Regions from separate parts of the Clostridium sp. TJA038 genome, predicted to be linked through region 4. Evidence: riboswitches for the same ligand, from Rfam matches in the RefSeq annotation. Region 4 holds a riboswitch; each other region holds the start of a gene.
The links. A riboswitch is a leader RNA that binds a small molecule or an ion and turns the genes downstream of it on or off. The one in region 4 is predicted to bind thiamine pyrophosphate.
Positions count from the first base shown of each region.

Region 1: it holds a riboswitch for thiamine pyrophosphate, as region 4 does, so the genes downstream of both, thiD (bifunctional hydroxymethylpyrimidine kinase/phosphomethylpyrimidine kinase) here and thiS (sulfur carrier protein ThiS) in region 4, are expected to answer to the same signal.
Region 2: it holds a riboswitch for thiamine pyrophosphate, as region 4 does, so the genes downstream of both, thiT (energy-coupled thiamine transporter ThiT) here and thiS (sulfur carrier protein ThiS) in region 4, are expected to answer to the same signal.
Region 3: it holds a riboswitch for thiamine pyrophosphate, as region 4 does, so the genes downstream of both, thiC (phosphomethylpyrimidine synthase ThiC) here and thiS (sulfur carrier protein ThiS) in region 4, are expected to answer to the same signal.

Region 1 is NZ_JBZEFA010000001.1:857,424-863,623, reverse strand. Features, by position in the region: gene recQ (DNA helicase RecQ) at 1-859, opposite strand, end outside; gene thiE (thiamine phosphate synthase) at 1,004-1,633, opposite strand; gene thiD (bifunctional hydroxymethylpyrimidine kinase/phosphomethylpyrimidine kinase) at 1,665-2,459, opposite strand; TPP riboswitch at 2,524-2,635, opposite strand; gene AC4FQV_RS04110 (patatin-like phospholipase family protein) at 2,752-3,594, shown strand; gene AC4FQV_RS04105 (LacI family DNA-binding transcriptional regulator) at 3,648-4,661, opposite strand; gene mglB (galactose/glucose ABC transporter substrate-binding protein MglB) at 4,879-5,949, shown strand; gene mglA (galactose/methyl galactoside ABC transporter ATP-binding protein MglA) at 6,017-6,200, shown strand, end outside.
Region 2 is NZ_JBZEFA010000001.1:834,156-840,355, forward strand. Features, by position in the region: gene AC4FQV_RS03980 (alkaline phosphatase family protein) at 1-194, shown strand, start outside; gene cax (calcium/proton exchanger) at 507-1,556, shown strand; gene AC4FQV_RS03990 (pyridoxal phosphate-dependent aminotransferase) at 1,616-2,701, opposite strand; gene thiT (energy-coupled thiamine transporter ThiT) at 2,811-3,506, opposite strand; TPP riboswitch at 3,603-3,707, opposite strand; gene AC4FQV_RS04000 (histidinol-phosphatase) at 3,828-4,607, opposite strand; gene AC4FQV_RS04005 (GNAT family N-acetyltransferase) at 4,912-5,415, shown strand; gene AC4FQV_RS04010 (MJ1433 family protein) at 5,632-6,200, shown strand, end outside.
Region 3 is NZ_JBZEFA010000003.1:175,092-181,291, reverse strand. Features, by position in the region: gene AC4FQV_RS07875 (NUDIX hydrolase) at 1-537, opposite strand, end outside; gene AC4FQV_RS07870 (biotin--[acetyl-CoA-carboxylase] ligase) at 723-1,703, shown strand; gene AC4FQV_RS07865 (DUF4184 family protein) at 1,805-2,563, shown strand; gene AC4FQV_RS07860 (hypothetical protein) at 2,667-2,972, shown strand; TPP riboswitch at 3,050-3,149, shown strand; gene thiC (phosphomethylpyrimidine synthase ThiC) at 3,278-4,588, shown strand; gene AC4FQV_RS07850 (phosphoribosylformylglycinamidine synthase) at 4,807-6,200, shown strand, end outside.
Region 4 is NZ_JBZEFA010000001.1:622,885-629,084, reverse strand. Features, by position in the region: gene thiH (2-iminoacetate synthase ThiH) at 1-178, opposite strand, end outside; gene AC4FQV_RS03025 (thiazole synthase) at 192-956, opposite strand; gene thiF (sulfur carrier protein ThiS adenylyltransferase ThiF) at 1,017-1,814, opposite strand; gene thiS (sulfur carrier protein ThiS) at 1,832-2,026, opposite strand; TPP riboswitch at 2,150-2,251, opposite strand; gene AC4FQV_RS03010 (MFS transporter) at 2,298-4,001, opposite strand; gene AC4FQV_RS03005 (RelA/SpoT domain-containing protein) at 4,306-5,115, opposite strand; gene AC4FQV_RS03000 (DUF6483 family protein) at 5,167-5,472, opposite strand; gene msrB (peptide-methionine (R)-S-oxide reductase MsrB) at 5,502-5,945, opposite strand; gene AC4FQV_RS02990 (alpha/beta hydrolase) at 5,963-6,200, opposite strand, start outside.

The DNA.
Region 1 (6,200 bases), 230 kb from region 4:
TTGTAGCTATCATTACATTTATATTATCTTTTAAAAATTCCTCTTGATAATAATTCTTTTCCTCCTCTTTTAAAGCACCATGATACTTTCCTACACTTTTCCCTCTATATTCTAAACACTTATAAAGTTCTTCAACTTCACTTTTAGTAGAACAATAGATTATTCCAGATTCCTCTGAATATTCACTTATAATTTCACTTATTACTTCTAATTTATCAACTTCTTTTAATACGTTTATTTCTAGATTATCCCTACTAAAACTTCCTTTATAAATAAAAGGATTTTTAAGACCTAAAAGAGCTATTGAATCTTTCATAACTAATTCTGTTGCAGTAGCAGTAAAAGCTGTAATAATCGGTCTTTTTTTAAATTTATCAATAAAAGGTCTTATTTTTCCGTAGCTTTTTCTAAAATCATGTCCCCAAATTGATACACAATGTGCCTCATCAACTACTACTTGTTCAATATTTGCCTTATTTATATTATCTAAAAAATATTTATTTTCTAATCTCTCAGGAGAAACATAAAGAAGCTTTATATCTCCTTTTATAAACTTTGAAATTATATCTTTTACACTTGAAAATTCTACTCCTCCACTTATATAGTCTGCCTTTATTCCTAAAGAATTTAAATTATCAACCTGATCTTTCATAAGCGATATCAAAGGAGAAATCACAAGAGTTGTCCCTTTAAAAATATAAGCTGGTATTTCATAACATAGGGACTTTCCTCCCCCTGTTGGCATTATGCAAAAAACATCATTTCCACCTAAAATTTTATCAATTACCTCTTCTTGCCCTTTTCTAAAGTTTCTATATCCAAAAATATTATTTAAAACCTTAAATTTCTCTCTTACCATATCCCTCTCCTAACTTTTAAGTTTTATAATTTAAATATTTTATATAAAAGAATTTAAATTATAAATATTATACTATAAATAAAATTTAAATAAAAAGAGATTCTAAAACTTAAGAATCTCTTTTAATTATTTCATCTTTTATATTTAATATTCTAAATTATTCATTATATTTAAAAATTCTCTACTTTTATTTCCTATATTATCACTCTTTAATAAAGAAGATATAACAGCAACACCATCTACATTTTCCAAAATTTCCTTGCTTAATTTATGAGTATCTATCCCGCCTATGCCATAAATAGGAATAGGAGAAACCGCTCTTATTTCTTTTAAGATTTTTAAATTTATTAAAGTTATATTCTCTTTACTACTACTTTTAAATAATGCTCCAACCCCTAAATTATCTGCTCCACCCTTAATAGCTTTTAAAGCCTCCTCTTTATTGTGTACTGTAACTCCTATAATTGAATCTTTAGGTAATATTTTTCTAGCTAATAAAATATCCATATCATCTTGCCCAATATGAACCCCCTTAGCATTTATAGCTAAAGCAATATCAATTCTATCATTTATTAAAAATAATGCCTTAAATTCTTCACAAAGCCTTTTTAATTCTAAAGCCTCTCTACACATTTCTTTAGTATTTTTATTTTTTGCTCTATACTGAACAATTGAAACTCCTCCTTTTAAAGCCTCTCTTGTTTTTTCTAAAAGCTCTTTAAATGTAAGGTTATAATCAGTTACTAAGTATAACTTTTTTTCTTTAAATCTCAATTTAAATCCCCCTATTTAAATCTCTTAAACTTTAATAAAATTTGTGAAAATGATGCAAAGGACCTATTCCTCTTCCAAGTTCTAAGCTATTTTTTATTGATTCTGTAACATAAATTTTTCCAAGTTTTATTGAATTATAAAGGTCTATTCCCTTAGCTAAATTAGCCGTAATAGCTGATGATAAAGTACAACCTGTTCCATGAGTATTTTTTGTAATTATCCTTTTTTCTCTAAAAAAAGTAAATTCCTTTCCATCATATAAAACATCTGTAGCTTCTCCCTTTAAATGCCCTCCCTTAATTAAAACATTTTCTACTCCTAATTTTTTAATAAGATAAGCTGCTCTTTTCATATCTTCTAAATTAGATATTTTTATCCCTAAAATTTCTTCAGCCTCTGGTATATTTGGAGTTATTAAAGTTGATATAGGTATTAAATTTTTTATTAAAATACTTTTAGCCTCCTCTTCTAAAAGCTTAAATCCATTTTTTGATATCATAACAGGATCTAAAATTATTTTAGGTAAATTTCTTATTTCTTTTAAGGCTTTATTTATTGCCTTAATCGACTCTTTTTTATAAACCATCCCTATTTTTATAGCATCAACATTTATATCTTCAAAAATAACTTCTATTTGTCTTTTTATAATACTAGGATTAATATCCATAACCTCAAAAACTCCCATAGTATTTTGAGCCGTTATTGAAGTTATTACACTCATTGCATAAACTCCATTTGCAGAAAATGTCTTTATATCACCTTGTATACCTGCTCCTCCTGAACTATCTGACCCTGCAATTGTTAATGCATTATATAATTTATACATATTATCTCCTTTCAATAAAAAAAGCATATATAAGCCATAAGCTTATATATGCTAAAATTAAATACACTAATACCTTAGGCTTCCCTACGCTAGAATTATCTATATCAGGTTAAAGGGTCAAGAAATTTAATTTCTACTCTCAGCTAGATATAAAACTAGCTCCCCTAGCAAATTTATAAAATTATATTCCAAATAATATCATATATTCAATTATTTATCAATAACTCCTTTTGAATTTATTTTATATAAGTACTATAATTTTAATATATGATAAACTTTAGGAGGAAATTATATGGTTAGCTTAATTTTAGAAGGAGGAACTTTTCGCCCAATTTTTAGTGCTGGAGTTATGGATGCACTTCTTGATAATAATATAACCTTTCCCTACTGTATTGGAGTTTCTGCTGGAATAACTAATGGTTTTTCATACTTTTCTAATCAAAGGGGAAGAAATATTGAAATATTAAAAAAATATAGAAATGATAAAAGATATTTAGGTTTAAATAACATTTTCAAATGTAGAAGTATTTTTGGACTAGATTTTGTATTTGATGAATTAGCAAATAATCTTTATCCTTACAACTTTGATAATCTTTTAAATTACAAAGGAGAGATTTTAGTTGGAGTTACTAATGCAAATACAGGTAAAACTGAATATTTAAATGGAAAAATTAAAGATGATAAATATATGGCTTTAAGAGCAACCTGCGCTATTCCACTTTTATTTCCGCCTATAAAAATAAATGGAAATGAATATTATGATGGTGGCTTATTAGACCCTATCCCAATAAAAAAAGCTATAGAAGATGGAAATGAAAAGCACTTAATAATACTTACTAGACCAAAAAGCTATAGAAAGACCTTAAAAAAAAGTAATAAATTAGCTTCTAAAATAGTAGGCTCTAAATATCCTAAATTAAAGGATTCTTTTTTAACAAGACATATAAAATATAATGAAACAGTAAGATTTTGTGAAGAATTAGAAAAGCAAGGAAAAGCTATTATAATAAGACCAGAAGAAAAGGAAGCTATTGAAAGTTTTGAAAAGGACATAAATAAATTAGAAGAAGCTTATTTATGTGGTTATAAAGCCTGCATAAAGAATATAGAAAAAATCAAAGCTCTATTCAATTAGGGACAAATAAAAGAGACTTTAGTAAAACTTTTAGTCTCTTTTATGGTATTAAACTATATTTCTCTACAACTTTCTCTTTTTATTAACTTAACAGGTAAAACTATTTTTTTTGATATTTCCCGTCCTGTTCTCATTCTTTCTAAAAGAGTATCAACAGCAATATTCCCCATATGCTCCGTAAAAACTTTTACAGTTGTCAAAGAAGGAGTTAAAAATTTAGCAGTACATATATCATCAAAACCTAATATACTTATATCTTCAGGTATTCTTAACCCTTTTTCAAATATTGCTTTATAAGCTCCTATAGCCATAGGATCACTAGCTATAAAAAATGCTGTAGGAAGATTTTTTTCTTTTAATATTTTTTTCATAAGTTCATATCCATGTTCTGGTAAAAATTTTCCTTTTAAAACCCATTCCTCTCTGTAATTGCCTATTTTCTCCATATATTCTTTAAAAGTTTTTTCTCTATAATTAACCTTCTTAATAGGTTCACTTCCATTATGAGTAACAGACTCTCCTCCTAAATATCCAATATCTTTATGACCTAAAGATGTTAAATAATCTAAAGAAAGCTTTACTCCATACTTAAAATCTACAACTACAGAATCGTATTTCCATTCATCAGGAGAAGAATCTACAAAAATTATGTTTTTAGATAATTTCTCCATTATGTTTATTTCTTCCTCATTAAATATACCAATTGCTAATATTCCATCTAACTCTCTATATTCTTTAGTTCCTTCATTTATAATCTTTTGAAAATCTATAGGTTTAAATTTAATTTTTTCTTCATTACATTTCTTTTCCACAGCCATTCTAATTGAAAGAAAATATGGGTCATTTAATTCCTGTATTTCTGTATACCAATAAACTATACCTATAGTATAATTTTTCATCTTACTTCTTCTCTCTTTTACAGGTATATAATTTAATTCTTCTGCTATTTCCATTACCTTTTTTCTAGTTTCTTCAGATACGTTAAGAGTTTCATCTAAATTTAAAACTCTAGATACAGTAGCTATGGAAACACCAGCACTTTTTGCAATATCTTTAATAGTAGCCACATAATCACTCCTTACTTTTCCTAGTTTATATTATATATTTTTTTACTAAAATGTTCTAACATTTTATTTGTATAATATATAAATTTTAACTGAACAAATATAAAATAATACTTTATTTAATTTTTTTTAACAAATTTCTCTTGTTTAATTTCCATAATATGTTATAATTTACTTAAAATTACATCAAATTTTCTAGTAAAATAAGGGAGGATATATTATGAAAAAGAAAGGGTTAGCACTTATTTTAATTTCAGCTTTAACTATGGGAACATTAATCGGCTGTGGAGGTGGCGCTCCTTCTAATACTAATGAATCATCTACTGAAGCTCAAAAGGAAAACGATTTACCTAAAATAGGAGCAACAATTTATAGCTTTGAAGACAACTTTATGTCTTACCAACGTAGAAATATAGAAAAACTTTCTGAAGGACAAGCAGAATTACTTATGAATGATTCTCAAAATAATCAATCTAGACAAATAGAACAAATAGATACTATGATTGCTAAAGGTGTTAACATTCTTGCAATAAACTTAGTAGACCCTAAATCTGCACCTACAGTTATAGATAAAGCTAAGGCAGAAAATCTACCTGTTGTATTCTTTAATAAAGAACCTGATGAAGCAGCTATGCAAAGCTATGATAATGCTTGGTATGTAGGAACTACTTCTGAGGAATCTGGAGTAATACAAGGTGAAGTAATGGCTGAAGGTTGGAAAGCTAATCCTAACTGGGATAAAAATGGAGATGGAAAAATTCAATATGTAATGCTTAAAGGAGAACCAGGACATCCTGACGCAGAAGCACGTACTAAATATTCTATTGAAACATTAAATAAGGCAGGAATAGAAACTGAAGAATTAGCTATGGATGCTGCTATGTGGGATTCAACAAAGGCAACTGAAAAAATGGATGCTTGGATTGCTAAAAATGGAGATAATATAGAAATGGTTATTTGTAATAATGATGGCATGGCTCTTGGAGCTATATCTTCCCTTGAAAAAGCAGGATATTTAGATGGAACTCCTGAAAAATATGTTCCTGTATATGGTGTAGATGCAATCCCTGAAGCACTAGATAAAATTAAATCTGGAAAAATGGCAGGTACAGTACTAAATGATGCTAAAAATCAAGCTAAGGCCTTAGTAGAATCTTGTATGAATTTAGTAAATGGTAAAGAAATAACTGATGGAACTGAATGGAAACTTGATGATAAAAAATCAATTCGTGTTCCTTATGTAGGTATAAATAAAGATAATATAACTATCGCTGAAGATTCATATAAATAATCAAAATTTAAATGGGATATATCAAATATTTGATATATCCCTCTTAATAAAGCAGGAGGTAAAAAAGATGAAAAACTCTTCAAACCTTTTAGAAATGCGAAATATCTCTAAAGAATTTCCTGGAGTAAAAGCCTTAGATAATGTAACTTTAAAAGTAAAATCAGGCTCTGTTCATGCTTTGATGGGAGAAAATGGTGCTGGTAAATCCACCTTAATGAAGTGCTTATTTGGAATATATCACCCAAATTCAG
Region 2 (6,200 bases), 210 kb from region 4:
ATAAAGCAGTTCATGGATACTCTCCTAAAAAAGAAAATTATGAAACTTTTTTAATAGCTTTTGGAAAAGGAATTAAAAAGGGAGTTGTTTTAGAGGGAGGAAGTATTGTAAATCATGGACCTACTATTGGAAAAATCTTAGGAATTGATTTTAAAGATATAGATGGAAAAGTTGAAGAAAGAATATTAGAATAAAAATTAATTTTTTGATTAAAATAATTAATTGAATAAAATTATTGAAATTGTCGCAAAATTATGATATTTTAAAATAGTAGAAAAAATATTGCCAAAGTTATTTCATAATGTAGATATGTAATTAATTAAAAGAACGCTTAAAAGAGCGTTTTTTTTGCTTTTTAAAGTAATTTTTTAAAAATTTATATAAAAATCTAATTTGGGTATATTAACTTTATGTAATACTAAAATTTTGTGTATTAATAAAATGTAAATTTTTTAATAAAATGTTATAATTGTTTTAGCAAAATTTGTTTATATGGAGGACTAAAGATGAAAATATTAAAATTACTTTTAATATTCATTCCTATAAGTATTATAGGAGAATTTATGAACTTTTCACCGACTATTAGATTTTTATTATCAGCTTTAGCTATAATACCCTTAGCAGGGCTTATGGGTGAGGCTACAGAAGAAATATCATTTTATACAGGACCTAAGCTAGGAGGTTTTTTAAATGCTACCTTTGGAAATGCAACAGAGCTTATAATATCTTTTTTTGCTTTAAAAAGTGGCTTGTTTGATGTTGTTAAAGCATCTATTGCAGGGTCTGTAATTGGAAATATTCTTTTAGTTTTAGGAGCTAGTATGTTAGCTGGAGGAATAAAATATAAAACTCAAAGTTTTAACAAGAAGATTATGGAGAATAGTTCAAGTATGTTACTATTTGCAGTTATTGGTCTTACTATTCCTGCTATATTTATGCATACTATAAAAATAGAATTTTTAAATACAAAGTATGAAAGTTTAAGTGTAATAGTAGCTTTAGTTATGTTTATAATATATATTTTAAGTTTAGTATTCTCTTTCTTTACTCATAAGGATATATATGCTATAGAAAGTGGAGAGGATTGTGAAGAAGAGAGTAAATGGTCTTTAAAAAAATCTATAATAGTTCTTATAGTAGCTACTATAATTATTGCAGTAGAAAGTGAATTTTTAGTAGGGGCTGTAGAGCCTATGACAAGAACTTTAGGGCTTAGTGAATTTTTTGTAGGAATAATTTTAATTCCTATAATAGGAAATGCTGCAGAACATAGTACTGCAATAATAATGGCTATGAAAAATAAAATGGATGTTTCTGTAGAGATTGCTATAGGTTCAAGTTTACAAATAATATTATTTGTAGCTCCAGTTTTAATATTTTTAAGCCTTATTTTTGAACCTATGAGTATTATTTTTAATAAGTTTGAATTAGTTGCTTTAATAGTATCTGTTCTTATAGCTAATCGTATAGTTAGTGATGGAGAATCTAATTGGCTTGAAGGAGTTCAGCTTTTAGCTGTTTATATAATAATTGCTGTTATGTTTCTTATAGTTTAACTTATAAAGATAAAAGGTTATAAGTATAATTAAATTTAATTATGCTTATAACCTTTTATTTAACTTAAATTAGAAAATATTTCTTTTAGATTTTCTACAAGAAGTTTATTATCTTCATGTTTTAATAAACACACTCTAAAAAAGTATTCATTTAAACCTTCAAAGGAAGTACAGTTTCTAATTATTAAATCTTTTTTTAAAAGTTCATCATAAAGATTTTTAGCATTTATTTTTTTTGATTTAATTTTGCAAAGGATAAAGTTACTATAACTTTTATAAACTTTTAAGTCTTTTATTGAATTTAATTCTTTAAAAAGATACTCCATTTCTTCTTTTAACTTATGGTTATTTGATAATATGTAATCAAAATCTTTAAACATAATTTCTCCCATAGTTGTGGCAAAAATATTTATGTTCCAAAGGTCTAATTTTTCTAAAATAGATTTTTTTATTTTTTCATTAGAAATAAGTCCATAGCCTAACCTTATTCCTGGAGTTGAAAAAAATTTAGAAGTTCCTCTAATTACAAAAAGGTTATTAAATTCATCTATTAAAGGAGTAGAGGAATAAATTTCAGGCTCTGTAAACTCTACATAGGTTTCATCAACCATAAAAAATGTTGAGGTGTTTTTTATTAAATTTTTTATTTCATCTTTTGAAAAGGCAAAGCCTGTAGGATTATTAGGATTACAAATTATGACTAAGTCAAAGTTTGAAGAGTTTATATGATTTATAAGATTTATATAATCTATTTTAAAGTTATCTTCTTCCCTTGCAAAAAATTTATATACCTTACAATTTATCTTTTCTAATTCACTTTCATATTCTGAATAAGAGGGAGATAAAAGAAGTGCTTTTTTAGGATTTATAATGTTTATAAAAGATGATATAAGCTCAGTAGCACCACTACCAACTATAATATTTTCTTCCTTGCATTTACAATATGAAGAAATGGATTCTTTTAATTTTTTATATTTAGGGTCTGGATAAATAGAAACTAAATCTATATTTTCTAAAATAGCTTCTTTAGCTTTTTTAGAAGCACCAAAGGGATTTATATTTGAACTAAAATCTTTTATATCGTTTTTATTTACTCCTAATTTATCTGATAAATCAAATAAATTAGCACCATGATTAATACTCATAAGTACCTCCTTTAAATTTGATATAACTTTAAATTTCTTAATTATAGTATAATTCTTTACTAAAGAAATAAAAAGGGTTAGATTAATTAAATAATCTAACCCTAGTATTTTAAGAAGCATAGTTATTTGCTATGTTTTTTGGTCTTATGGCCTTAATAAGCCTATTTACAGGTAATATGCTTAAAATAATTATACATATTAATCCATCAGCGCCTATTAATGCACCGTTTACTAAGAATGAATATAAAATTGGAGACATTCCTTCAGGTGCAAAAGAACCAAAGAATACTACTCCTGAAATAAAGTGAGCTAAGAATTTTAAAAATATCGCAACTATAGCTCCAAACATTCTATGATTTTTAAAGAAACCTGCTACTCCTAAAGCCATATATGGAATTGGATAATCAAAAAGAACTTGAACAGGATGTATAATATATGGGTCTATAAATAAGGATATTATCCCAAATAAAAATCCTGTAAGCATTCCAACTAATGGACCATAAGCGTAAGCAACTAGTATAATAGGAATCATGCTACCTAAAGTTATTCCTCCACCTTGTGGAAATTTATATATCTTTAGCATATTTAAAACAGCAGTAAGAGCTAAAGCAATTCCTATAGTTGTAAGCATTTTTGCATCAAATTTTATGTTTTTAGCTTTTATAAGTAAAAATAATATAATTAGGACCCCTATTAAAGCGAGAATTGTCATTGGATTAGTTACAATCTCCTTAAAATTTCCTCCTAAATTAATTGATGAAAAACTTTGAATAAAATCATTTATTATTTGAGAAAATGACATCATAGTTTTTCAGTCCCCCCTTCTTAAACTTTAATTGTGCTAAGGGAGAGTTTAAATATTTTAAATAAAAAACCAGATCTTTTTAAAGATCTGGTTTAAATACAGCCCTAAACGCTTCCCTACGCTGGAATTAACCAGATCAGGTGTTGAGGGTTAATGATAAAAATATCATCTCTCAGCCAATAGGCACCCCTAGCACATGAAATAATTCTAAATATATTTTATATATAAATTTACCTTTGGTCAAGTAATATTTACTATTAAATGAAAAATATTATCTAAATTTGTATTTTTTAAATAAAAATAGAAAGTTTAAAAGAAAATTTATATGTCATAAACTAGATTTAAATTAAGTGAGTTAGCTTTTTCATAAGCATAATAAACATAAGAGTCAAAGACTTCTTTAGGATTATGACAGTCTGAATTAATTATTACTTTTACATTAGACAAAGAAACTTTTTCCCAAAACTTTTCATAAGGATATGCAAAACGTTCTCCATCTATAAATTTTTTCTTTCCTCTTCTAAAGCCATTAGCGTTAAATTCTAAGATAGAATTATATCTTTTTGCATAGGAAATTATAATATCACAGGCTAAATCACAATTTTCATCCCAAGGGAAATTATTTATAAAGATTAAATCAGGGTGGGCTATAAAACTAAAGTAACCACTTTTTATTCCAAGGGATATACTTTTTGCATAATCTATATAATCCTCTGTGCTATCTAAATTGTAAGTATTTTTAAGATTTCCTTCCTCATTTAAAAATAAATGCTGCCCTAGAGCTAAATAATCAAATTTTAATTCATTTTTTAAGTAGTTATAATAAAAATCATCTGTTTGCAAATATTCTATTTCTAAACCTATTTTTATATTTATATAATTTTTATATTTATCTTTTAATTTCTCTAAAGAATCTTTATATTCACAAAGTTCATTGAAGTTCATTCTAAGAGAAAATCTATTGTCAGCATAAGGAGCGTGATCGCTAAAACCTAAGGTATTTAAATTTTCTTTAAGGGCTTCTTTAATATAATCCTCATCTTCTCCAAGGGCATGTTTACATCTTTTAGTATGAGTATGAAAATTAATTTTTTTTAACATAAATTCCACTTCCTCTCTATAAATAGAGTATATCAAAAAAATAATTAAAAGATAAATGTTAATAAAATTTTAATAGAAAAATGTTAACAAAAAATTCTTTGACTTTTCCTTTTGAATAAAATAAAATTATTCCACGATAAGTAATTAAGTGGATTTAAAGAGGGTTTTATGTAAAGAGAACTTTACATAATTAAAGTTATTTTATTATTAACATTTAAAGGAGATATGAACATGGGGTAAGTTTTGGTTAATTGTTTAATTAGGCATTATTTTAAATTAGTTTTTAGTAAGAGGTATAAGGAAAATGAAAATAAGATTGATAGAAGAAAAAGAATTAGAAAAAGTTAAAAGTATTTATGATAATGTTGTAAAGGAAATGAATTTAAGGGGTCTTTATAATTGGAATGAAAATTATCCCAATACAGAAATAATTTTGAAAGATATTTTTAATAATCATCTTTATGGAATAGAGGTATTAGGAGAAATAGTAGCAGTAGCTACAGTAAATGACTATGCCTATGATGTTTATAATGATATTTCATGGCAAGTAGATGGTCCATTTTTATCTTTTCATAGAATAGCTGTTTCTACAGAACATAGAGGTAAGGGCTATGGTAAAAAAATGATAGATTTTATAGAAGAAATGGCTAAAGAGAAAAAATGTAACTCCATAAGAATAAGTGCTTATCATAAAAATGAAAATGCTGTCAATTTATATAAAAATTTAGGATATGTCCATGTAGGGGAAATGATGTCTATGAGAGACATAGTAGAACCTTTTTTATGTCTTGAAAAAGCAATAATATAATTAATAAAAAATCAGTTTATAGAAAGTTTTCTATAAACTGATTTTTTATTTAAGGATTTAGATTATAAATTAAGTATAAGTTTTAATTAATATATATTTTATTTGTAAGTATCTTTGTAAATTAAATTTTAAAAGCATAGAAAGAGTTTAAAAGTAAGGTTATAATATATAATGTCTTAAATAGGAATGACTTTAAATACAAAGGAGAAACAGAATATGAGCAAGCAGAAAAAGGAATTTTTACTAATTGGTGTTGGGTTAATAGGATTGTCTTTATTTTTGCATTATTTACACTATCTTATATTTAATGATCTTAATCATACTTTAATATTTCTTTTTGCAGACATAGCTTTTATACCTATGGAAGTATTTTTTACTACTTTAGTAATTGATAAATTACTTGAAAAAAGAGAAAAAGAACATTTAAAAGATAAGTTAAGTATGTTAATTGGAGTTTTCTTTAGTGAAATTGGAACAGAGATTTTAAATATATTTGTCTTTGCAGATGATAGTACAGAAATTATTGCAAAAGAAGCTTTAGTTACGAAGGAATGGAATAAAAATGATTTTAAAAGATTAGAAGAAGTTGTGAATAATTATTCTTATGAAATTGATATAAACAAGATAGATTTAATATATTTAGAAAATAAGTTAAATTCACAAAAAGATTTAGTAATAAATTTAATAACTAATCCTATGTTAATAGAACATGAAGAATTTTCAGAAATGCTTATATGTCTTATGCATTTAAGGGAGGAGTTAAGTAGTCGATTTTCTCATAGATT
Region 3 (6,200 bases), on a different contig from region 4:
TATTAGCTTTTCATAAATCTTTATCATATGTTTTTCATTACAGTATTTTGTTATTTCATCAAAGGGAATCCACATAACTCCTTTATTTTCATCTAGTTTAGGAGTTAAGATTTCATCTTCATTACATTCTATTAGATAAGTTAAATTAAGATGAAGATGAGAAGATATATATTCTCCGTTTTTTACATGACCATTTACATTTAAAACTTCTAAAGAAAAGGGAGTTTTAAGAAGCACTTTAGGATTTTTAATTCCTGTTTCTTCTTTTAGTTCTTTTAAAGCCGTTTTAAGTGGGATTTCTTCTCCATCTGAATGACCGCCAGTCCATGCCCAAGATTTATATATATTGTGGTAAATCATTAGAAATTTATTTTTTTCTTTATTTATTGCAAAAGCTGAAACAGTTAAATGAAGTATTTTATTTTTTCTTGTTAAAATATATTTAAAAGAGTTTAAAGCATCTAAAAAAACTTCTTTATCTTTTATTTCAACTTCATCAAAGGGAATATAATTTTTTATAGCATAAATATAGTTCATAAAAGTACCTCCTAAATTTACATTTAATTATAACTTAAAAAATATTTTTATTTAAAAATATTTTTGTTAAATATGTCTTTTGTGATAAGAAGAGGTTGTCAATATTATGCATAAAAAATATAATCAAGGAGAGTATTACTTAAAAGAATAAGTTTTTATAGAGAGTATTGATTGGAGGAGATTAAGTGGCACTTAAGGATTCTATACTTAAAATATTAGAGGAAAATAGAGATGAAAGCTTATCAGGGGAAGAATTAGCTAAAAGACTATCTGTATCTAGGGCAGCTATATGGAAAAATATAAAGTCTCTTAGAGAAGAAGGATATAATATTTTAGCAGTTACAAATAAAGGGTATAAACTTACAAAGGAAAATGATTTAATATCAGCAGAAGGAATAAAAATATTTTTAAATAAAGAGTATAGAGAAAATTATATAAAGGTTTATAAGGTTATAGATTCTACTAATCAAGAGGCAAAAAAGCTTTTAATGGATAAGGATATACCAGAGGGAACTGTTTTAATTGCAGAGGAGCAGACTGCTGGAAGAGGAAGGTTTCAAAGAAAATTTTTTTCTCCTTCACAAAAAGGAATTTATATGAGTGTAATTTTAAGACCTAATATAGAACTTTCAAAGGCTATACATATAACTACAGCTACTGCAATTTCAGTTTGTAGGGCAATAGAAAATTTAACTAAGAAAAGGCCTAAGATAAAGTGGGTAAATGATATATTTTTAGATGGTAAAAAGCTTTGTGGTATATTAACTGAAGCAACAGGTAATTTTGAAAGTGGAAGAGTTGAGAATGTTGTAATTGGCATAGGTATAAACTTTAAAACTGAGGAAGATAGTTTCCCTGATGAAATAAAACATTCAGCCTGTTCATTATTTCAAGGAGAAAAGCCTACAGTTACTAGAAATAGAATGATTGCAGAAATTTTAAATGAACTTTTTGCTTTATGCAATAATTTAGAAGATAAGGACATAATGAAAGAGTATAAGGTATTATCATTAGTATTAGGAAAGGAAGTTACCTTTTATAAAAATAATAAGTTAAATAAAGCAGTAGCAACTGATATTACTGAAAATGGTGCCTTAGTTGTTAAATATGAAAATGGAGAAATAGATTATTTAAACTCAGGAGAAATTTCAATAAAAACAATATAATGAAAATTAAAATATTTAGCTTTATTTAGTAAAAAAATATAGGATTTATTTTATTTTTTGCTATTTATTTAATAAAATTTAATTTTATTAAGGAGGAGAATATGCCTTTTACTTTAGCACATCCAGCAGCTGTAGTTTTTTTGAAAAATAAAAAATTAAATATTACTGCCTTAATTTTAGGAAGTATGGCTCCAGACTTTTTATATTTTATAAATTTTAGGCCTTATGGAAATTTAGGACATAAATTATTAGGATTTTTTCTACTTAATTTACCTTTATGTTTTTTATTAGCCTATGTTTTTCATAATATAATTAAATCACAACTTATAAGTAATTTACCTAACCCCTTTGATAAATGGTACTTTTATTTAAGAGAAAAGAAATTTTCATTAAATTCTCTAAAAGAAGTAATAGTTTTTATCTATTCTGCTATATTAGGAATGGCAACTCATGTGCTTTGGGATGCTTTTACCCATAATAGTGGATTCTTTGTTGAGAAGATTCCTTACCTTAGGGAGAAGATTTTATTTTTAGGAGAATATGAAATATATAGATATAAGTTTTTTCAACATGGAAGTACTTTAATTGGAATATTTATAATAGTATTTTTTTTGTATACCCTTAAAGATAGCAGAAAGATAGTCTTTATAAAAAGAATATCTTTTAAAAAAAAGATAAAATATTATTTTAGTATTTCTATTATAATGTTTTTAGTAGTATTTTTTAGTTACTTTATTTTTAGAGAATTTAATATTTCTTATGGAATAGGTGGAGTAGTAGTTTCGATTTTAAATGGTTTGTTTTTAGGGATGTTTATTATTTCTTTTAAGGAAAATCTTAATATGAAAAACAAAGGGTAATTTTATAAGGTATACATAAATTTTAATTTCTTTACAAACTTACCACATATTATTTAGAATGTTATAATATTTTTATTAAAGAATATTTGAAGGGAAGAGGCTTATGGATAAAGTGCTTTTATTACAAAATATATTAGAAGCATTAGTTTTTGTTATATCGACAGTAATTTTTGCTTTATTATATGGTTTATTAGATAAGAAGAAAGGGATAACTGATAAAATAGTTGGTGGACTTAAAAAGAAACCAAAATTAGAAGTTGTAATTCATATAGTAGTTGCTTTAGCTTTAATTTTAATTGTTCGTTATTTTGGACTATATGTTTTTAAGCTTTGGGATTTAGCAGTTATTTTTATTATGGGAGCAATCTCAGGAATTTGTATTTACAATATAAATAGAAATAATTTTTAATATAAAAATATATTTTTATGTAGTATATTGAAAAAATATAGAAATAATAGTATAATTTAGAAAAAATAAAACTTAATATTAATTGCTAGGGGTGCATTTTTATGCTGAGAGGATAGATTCTAACCCTTAAAACCTGATGTAGTTAGTACTACCGTAGGGAAGCAGTAAGTGAAATTTTTATTTATTTTTTAATAAATATAGTTTTATCTTGTTTATTAAGCTTGCCCTAGGGCAAGCTTTTATTTTTTTAGGATCCTAATTTAATTTAACTGCGCAGTTAAAAAATTAATATAAGGAGAACTAATATGAATTATACAACTCAAATGGATGCTGCTAAAAAAGGCATAGTTACAAAAGAAATGAAAATAGTTTCAGAAAAAGAAGGTATTAGCCTTGAAGAATTAATAAGTTTAATGTCTAAAGGTAGAATTGTAATACCTGCTAATAAAAATCACAAAAGTTTAAGTGCAGAGGGAGTTGGACAAGGTCTAAGAACTAAAATAAATGTTAATTTAGGCGTTTCAAAGGATTGTTCTGATATAGATTTAGAATTAGAAAAAGTTAAGAAAGCTATAGAGATGAAGGCAGAATCTATAATGGATTTAAGTAATTATGGAAAAACTTATGCCTTTAGAAAAAAGCTTGTGGAAGTTTCTAAAGCTATGATAGGTACAGTACCAATTTATGATGTTATTGGATTTTACGATAAAGAGCTTAAAGATGTAACTGTTGATGAGTTTTTTGAGGTTGTAGAAAAACATGCAAAAGATGGAGTTGATTTTGTTACTATACATGCAGGGTTAAATAGAGAGACTATTGAAACCTTTAAAAGAAATAAAAGAATTACAAATATAGTATCAAGAGGGGGTTCACTTCTTTTTGCATGGATGGAATTAAATAAAAAAGAAAATCCTTTTTATGAATATTTTGATAGATTATTAGATATATGTGAAAGATATGATTTAACTTTAAGCTTAGGAGACGCTTGTAGACCAGGGTCAATATTTGATGCAACAGATGCTATTCAAATAAAGGAATTAATTACTCTTGGTGAATTAACAAAAAGAGCATGGGATAGAAATGTTCAAGTAATTATAGAAGGACCAGGACATATGGCAATTAATGAGATTGAAGCTAATGTATTATTAGAAAAAAAGTTATGTCATGGTGCTCCATTTTATGTTTTAGGACCAATAGTAACCGATATAGCACCAGGGTATGACCATATAACAAGTGCTATAGGAGGTACTATTGCAGCTTCTCATGGAGCAGATTTTCTTTGTTATGTAACACCAGCAGAACATTTAAGACTTCCTAGTTTAGAAGATGTTAAAGAAGGTATAGTTGCAACTAAAATAGCTGCACATGCTGCTGATATTTCAAAGGGAATAAAAAATTCAAGGTATATAGATAATAAAATGAGTTACGCTAGAAAAAATTTAGATTGGAACGAAATGTTTTCTCTAGCTATAGATAAGGAAAAGCCTTTAAGATATAGAAAAGAATCTATTCCTGAGCATGAAGATAGTTGTACAATGTGTGGAAAAATGTGTTCTATGAGAAATATGAATAAAATTTTAAAGGGTAAAGATATAAATATTTTAAGAGAAGATTAAATAAAAGAGAGATATATTAAAAATTAATATATCTCTCTTTTATTTAAAGACGAATTATTTTTTTAAGAAAAGTGTTATTATAAATATTTTTAGTTAAAAATACGAATGTTTAAATAATTTTAAATATTGACAATATGTGTTTTGGGTGTTATGGTTAAAATAACGAATGATTAATAATTAATCATTAATAATGTTCGTGTTTTGAATGGGGGATTAAAATGTCTGGTATAAAGATGGTATTTGTAGAAAAAAAAGAAGAATTTAATGTTGAAGGTAATAAATTATTTAAGGATTTTAAAGAAAATTTAGCTATTAATTCTTTAGAAAAAGTAAGGGTTTTAAATAAATACATATTAGGAGAAATGGATAAAGAACAATATATAAGTGTTTTAAAGAGTATTTTATCAGAAGCTCCTGTAGATAGAGTTTATGAAGAAGAATTTGAACTTGAAGAAAATGAATATGCCTTTGGCGTTGAATATTTACCAGGCCAATATGACCAAAGAGCTGATTCTGCTATGCAATGTATAATGCTTCGTAATGAAGGAAAAAAAGTTTTTGTAAAATCATCAAAGATAATTGTTTTAAAAGGGAATTTAAAAAAAGAGGAAATAAATAAAATAAAATCTTATTATATAAATCCTATTGATTCAAGGGAGGTTAGTCCTTTTTCTAAAGTTTTTGAAGAGGATTTAAGTGAACCTAAAGAAGTAGAGGTTTTAAAAGGATTTTTAGAATTAGGTGAGGAGGAAATTAAAAATTTCCATAAAGATAAAGCTTTAGCCATGACTTTAGAGGACTTAAAGTTAATAAGAGATTACTTTAAAGAGGAGAAAAGAAATCCTACAATTACTGAGATAAAGGTTATTGATACTTATTGGTCAGATCATTGTAGGCATACAACCTTTGAAACAGTAATAAAGGATATTTTAATAGAAGAGGGAAAATATTCAGAGCCAATAAAAATAGCTTTTGAGAATTATAAAAAATCAAGGGAATTTGTTTATGGTAAAGAGTTAAAAAATAAAGAAATTAAATTAATGGATTTAGCAACAATAGCTATGAAGGAATTAAGAAAAAAAGGAAAGCTTGAGGATTTAGATGTTTCAGAAGAAATAAATGCTTGTTCTATAAATATAGAAATTGAAACTGATAAAGGAAAAGAAGAATACCTTTTAATGTTTAAAAATGAAACGCATAATCATCCAACGGAAATAGAACCTTTTGGAGGGGCTGCTACTTGTTTAGGAGGAGCTATTAGGGACCCTTTATCAGGTAGAAGTTATGTTTATCAAGCTATGAGAGTTACTGGAGCTTCAGACCCAACAACTTCAATTAGTGAAACATTAAAAGGAAAGTTGCCACAAAGAAAAATAACTTTAGGTGCAGCTAGTGGATATAGTTCTTATGGCAATCAAATAGGTCTTGCAACTGGACAAGTAGCTGAAATTTATCATGAAAATTATGCTGCTAAAAGAATGGAAATTGGGGCAGTAATAGCAGCAGCTCCTAAAGAAAATGTTGTAAGATTAGAGCCTAAAAATGGAGATGTAGTAATACTTCTTGGAGGACGAACAGGAAGAGATGGTATAGGAGGAGCTACAGGTTCTTC
Region 4 (6,200 bases):
CCTCTTTAGCCATTTCCTCTAAAAGACTTTCAGCTAAAGGAGAAAGTAAATTTAATAAATCATAATAATCCTTATTTCTTTTATAAATACTTTTTAAAATATCTTCTTTTTTTACTAAGGAAAAATATTTGTAAAAATCAAAATTTCTATATTTTTTTATTACTTCATAAAAACTCAAAGAAAACCATCTCCTATCCTAAAAAACCAGTAAGAGGAGAAGAGGCATTTCCAAATTTTGATTCATTCCCCAATTTAGCCTCATAAGCTAATCTTCCTCCCTTTACTGCCATAGAAAAAGCCTTAGCCATGCTTACAGGATTGCAAGAAGATGCTATAGCTGTATTAACTAAACAAGCTGCAGCTCCCATCTCCATAGCTTCCATAGCCTGTGATGGTTTTCCTATACCTGCATCAACTATAATTGGAATATCTAATTCATCTATCATTATTTGAATTAGTTCCTTTGTTTTCAAGCCTCTATTACTTCCTATAGGTGCTCCAAGTGGCATTATAGCTTTTGCTCCAGCTTCTATTAATTTTCTTCCTACATAAAGATCTGGGCACATATAAGGAAGAACTATAAACCCCTCCTCTGATAATATCTTTGTAGCCTTTATTGTTTCTTCATTGTCAGGAAGTAAATACTTAGAATCTGATATAATCTCTATTTTTATCCAATTTCCACAGCCCATAGCTCTAGCTATTTTAGCTATTCTAATTGCTTCTTCAGCATTTTTAGCACCTGATGTATTAGGAAGCAAAATTATATCCTTAGGTATATTTTGAAGAATATCTTCCTCCTTATTATCTAAATCTATTCTTCTTAAAGCTAAAGTTATAACATTAGCACCACTTCCCTTTAAAATATCCTTTATCATCTTATTTGAAGGATACTTACCACTTCCAACAAAAAGCCTATTTTTTATCTCTACTCCACCAATTATTAATTTATCCAAAATACTCTACTCCTTTTATACTAAATTAAATATTATATAATTTATTGATTAAGTATATTTTTAAATTTTATTAAAAGCTATATCTATAACTAGATTTGCCATATGATTTGCACATATAGCTACTCTAGGTGCCATTAATCCACACCCTTCCTTAGCCTCATTTATAAAATCACCACAAATATAAAATCTTTCTGTTATCTTTTTTGTTTTTATTAAGTTAGAATCAAAAAAACCAGCCATACCAGAAGAAGAAATCAAAAACTTATCAGTTATATTATCTAAGAAATAATTAGCCAATAAAGCTTTACTCTCTGCTCTATCAAAAGCCTCTAATATGATGTCCCCCTTATTTAATAATTTCATATTATTCTTTTCTAGCTTTAAATTTAAATCACAAACCTCTATAAAAGGATTTATTCTCTTTAAATTTTTCTTTAAAGCCTTTACCTTATATTCTCCAATATCCTCTATATAATATTGTTGTCTATTTAAATTAGAAGGTTCCACTAAGTCAAAATCTATTAAAATTATTTTTCCAACGCCTATTCTACTTAAAGAAATTGCAATATTGGAACCTAGTCCTCCACAACCTGCTATTAATACCTTAAGATTTTTAAGTTTTTCATAAACTCCTGGAGTATGTCTACATATCATAAGCTCCTCTAACTCTTCTCTTTTAGGCATTGCTCCCTTTTTAATAAAAACAATTCTATCTCCTTCTTCAAGAAACTTGTCCTCTTCAACAGGAAAGCCATTTAATATAATAATATTAGAATCTGAAAACTCTTTTTCTTTTAAAGAATACACTGTTATTTTTTCCTCTAATACTCTCCATTTTTCATTAACCTTTATATTCATATATTCCTCTCTTAATACTATCCTCCACCAACAAAGGCAATAATCTCAATTTTATCTTCCTCATTAAGTATAAATTCATTGTACTTATTTGAAGGAACTATATCTTTATTAATTTCAACAACAACTCTTTTACTACTTATTTCTAGTAAGTTCAATAAATCAAGTACTGTATTTATATTATTCTTTTCTAAATACTTACCATTAACAATCATATTCTCACCTCTTTTCTTATTTTTAAGATTATTTACACCAACAAAAAAGGTTTAGCTTTTATTGCTAAACCTTTTAAAATATATTTTCTAATTAATCATAAAATATTTTTAGTATGAAAAATATAAGATTAAAATATACTTCCCTACGTTGGTACTAACCAAATCAGGTTCTTAGAGTTAGAATTTAAATTCCTCTCAGCCTTAAAGGCACCCCTAGCAATATCTTAAAATTATTTGTTTTTATTTATCATACCTTAAAAATTAAATTTTATCAATTAATTTTTTCCTTTTTTTCCATTTTTCTGTTTTTCATAGTTATTAAATCATTATTTAATAATAATGTTAATATAAATCCTATTAAAGCTATAATAGAACAAGTTAAAAACAACTTAGTATAACCTGTATTCATTGTACTTTGAAAGGCAGTTTCTATAGCATTTTTAGCTCCCTCTAAACTTTTCATATAGGATTTTTCTATAGCCTCTATATTAACATTAGGATTATTTAAAAATTTATCTCTTAACACTATAAATTGTCCATTTACCATTTCTTTTATAATGCTAAAAATATTAGTTACACTAGCATTTCCTATGGAGTTTGAAAAATTTGAACCTCCTCCTAAAGAGTTCATAACATTAGACATTCCATCCTCTAAAGGTGGCATAACCTTTTGTAATGCTTCTGGAACCTTTCTTCCTGCATCAGAGATAAAATTAATAAGAATATTTGGAGATACTGCAATTCCTATAGATTTAACTAAAGATACTGCTGATTGTCCAACTGTAGCTTCATTATCTGGAACTAAGCTAAGCATTAAGTAATTTATTGGAGTTCCCATAGAAAATCCTAAACCAAAGCCCATAATACCTAAACCTACAATTAAATTAAAAATTCCTGGATGTTTAGTTGTTATATATCCTTGATAGAGGTTTCCTATAATAACTAAGGCCATCCCTATTAAAAGCACTTTTTTAACACCTATTTTATCAATAAATTTTCCTCCTAAAGGAGCTGCTATTCCAACAAATATTGCAAAAATAGTAACTATATATCCTCCACTTCCCATTGGAGTTTTTAGTATATTTTCACTAAATTGAGGAATAAATACTGTAGCCATTAATCCACAACCTACAACAAAACTTAAAATTAAAGTTATGGCTATTTCTTTATTTGTAAAATAAGATAAGTTTATTACAGGGTCCTCTGCTTTTCTTTCTACAAAAACTAATATTGGAATTGATATTATAAATATTAAAAGATATGGCCAAACCTCTAAGGATTTTATTGAATTAATAAAATCATAAAATTTTAAATTAGTAGCTCCATACATTAAGGATAGTATTAATACTGTTAGTACTAAAGAACCTAAAACATCTAATTTTTTAACTCCCTTAGAAGAAGTATTTTCTTCTAATTTTCTTGCCATAAAAAGTATAATTATACTAATTGGAACATTTACTAAAAATAAAAACCCCCAGTTTTTATCACCGAAAATAGAAAGTATTCCAGAACCTAAGGTTGGTCCTACAACTGTAGCTATTCCATAAACTCCACCTATCATTCCTAAGGCTGAGCCTCTTTTTTCAACTGGAAATGATGTTCCTATGTATGCTGTAGCGATTGGCATTATACCACCACCACCTATAGCTTCTATAACTCTTGAAACAAGTAAAAAAGTATAGCTATTTACATAATCTGATATACCACAAAGTAAAGAACCTAGACAAAAAAGTGATATTGAAACCATATAAACTTTTTTTCTTCCATACCTATCAGATAATTTCCCCATAAGTGGCATAGATACTGCATAGGCTAAAGTATATATTGTTACAACCCACACACTAGCATTTTGTGAAACCTTTAATCCATCAGCTATAATATCTCTTGCAGGAGAAACTATTCCAGAATCAATAGCTCCCATAAAAATCCCTAATAAGAAGACCGCCATGGTAATTCCAACTGATTTCTTCTTCATTTTTTATCATCCTTTCATAAGCTTTCTTAAATTCTAGTGTGATTTTTATTAATATTATTCTCTTAAATATTATTAATAAACTTCACAATGAACTAGGTTCAGTTTACTACCATAATTTAATAAAATCAAAGTTAGAATTTTCTTAAATTGTTTCAAAATATATTAAAACTACCTGCTTATTTCATTTTTATTCATATTTAGTTAATGTTTTATTAATATTATAATTTTATAAATTTCTTTTCTTTTTATTTATAAAATTATGAAACCTATAAATATTACTTCTAATATTTATAGGTTTCATTTTCTATCTTTTTATATTTTTAATTTCTTCTTTTAATTTTTTAATTTCTTCCTCTTTTTCTCTTAACTTATCTTCATAATATTTATCTTTATTATCTAAATTATTATTTAACATATTTATTAAAGAGGCCATTTCATCTGCACTTCCTACAATTCTATTAAAAAGTAAAAGATTAGATTTTAAAATCTCTGGTATTTCATTATGAGAATATCTTAATCTATGGTCAATTTCTCCATATCCTTCCTCAAAAATAGTTCTAACTTGAATTTCTGCAATAACTTTTTGATTAGTAGGATAACATTCTACAAGATAATGAACTGACCTATACCCAGATTGTCTTGATATAACCTCAATTCCTAAATCATCAAAGATACTCCTATCATCTCCATCTCTTATATTAGCTGTTATTTCAATAACATCCCAAGTTTTTATTATAAAGTCATGTATATCCTTCCATTGGTCTTTAAATATATGTAAAACCCTTATACCTATTAAATCTGTTATTTCATTTTTATAGTTCTCTTCATTAAAATCAAAATCTTCACCATACTTTTCTTTTCTATTTTTTGTTTTTCTAATTATTTTTTCTATCAATCTTTCAGGATTTTTTATCCTTGATTTAACAGAATGAACATTTTCATTAGAACGAAGTATATTTGCTATAAATTCTGCTTGATTATAATAGGAATCTTCATAATTTACAAAATCATTATATATGTTTTGTAAGGTTTCAAATTTAATTTTATTTTTTTCTATATCAACTTTTGAATGAGGATATTTTTCAAGAAAAAACTCCTTATCTAAGCTTCTCATAATTATCTCTCCCTGTCTTAACTTATTAAAAATTCTTATAGAATAAAATTATTATTTCTTTTTACCTATTAATTTTTTTAAATCCTCTAAACCTAAATCAATTTCTTCCCTAGAAAAATTATATCTTTTAAGTTCTTCATCACTTTTGCTCTTTAATAAGTTATACATTTTTTCACCAATTTCATATATCTCTATAGATGGATTTTTCTCTGCTTCTTTAAATAGCATATCTTCAGCTTCTTCAATTTCCCCCTTAGATATTAATCCTCTTAAAGTTATCCAAAATATATCATCCTTTGAATAAGTATAAGATAAAGAAAAATCATTTTCTCCATCATCATTTAATAAAAATCCCATTAAAACACCTACTTTTATATTTCATTTGTTTATTTAAAAATCTTTAAATACTCTCCATATCCCTTTTCTTCTAATTCTTCCTTTGGAATAAACTTTAAAGAAGCAGAATTTATACAGTATCTTAAGCCTCCTAAATCCTCTGGTCCATCACAAAATACATGACCTAAATGAGAATCCCCTAATTTACTTCTAACTTCTGTTCTAATCATTCCATGACTTTTATCAACCTTTTCTTTTATCACACTTCTATCTATAGGTTTTGAAAAAGCTGGCCATCCACAGGCTGAAGTAAACTTATCCTTTGAAGTAAATAAAGGTTCTCCTGTTGTAATATCTACATATATTCCTTCTTTATCGAAATTCCAATACTCATTTAAAAAGGGTCTTTCAGTTCCATTTTCTTGAGTAACATAGTATTCTTCCTTAGTTAAAATCTTCTTAAGCTCCTCTTTATCTTTCTTTTTATATATCAAAATTATCACTCCTCATCTTAAATTTTTTCAAAATAATTTTTCATACTTTTTATTACTTCCTCTAAAACTTCAATACTCTTAAGTACATCTCCCTTTATACATAAAGAATGACCAGCACCTTCTATTTCAATGACCTTTATCCCTAAAGATTTTATTTTTTCTAAATTCTCTGAAGATAAAAATTTATCCTTCCTACCAGTTATAGCTAATCCTTCTTGATAAACTTCCTCTTTAAAGGTTTCATCTATAGGAGTT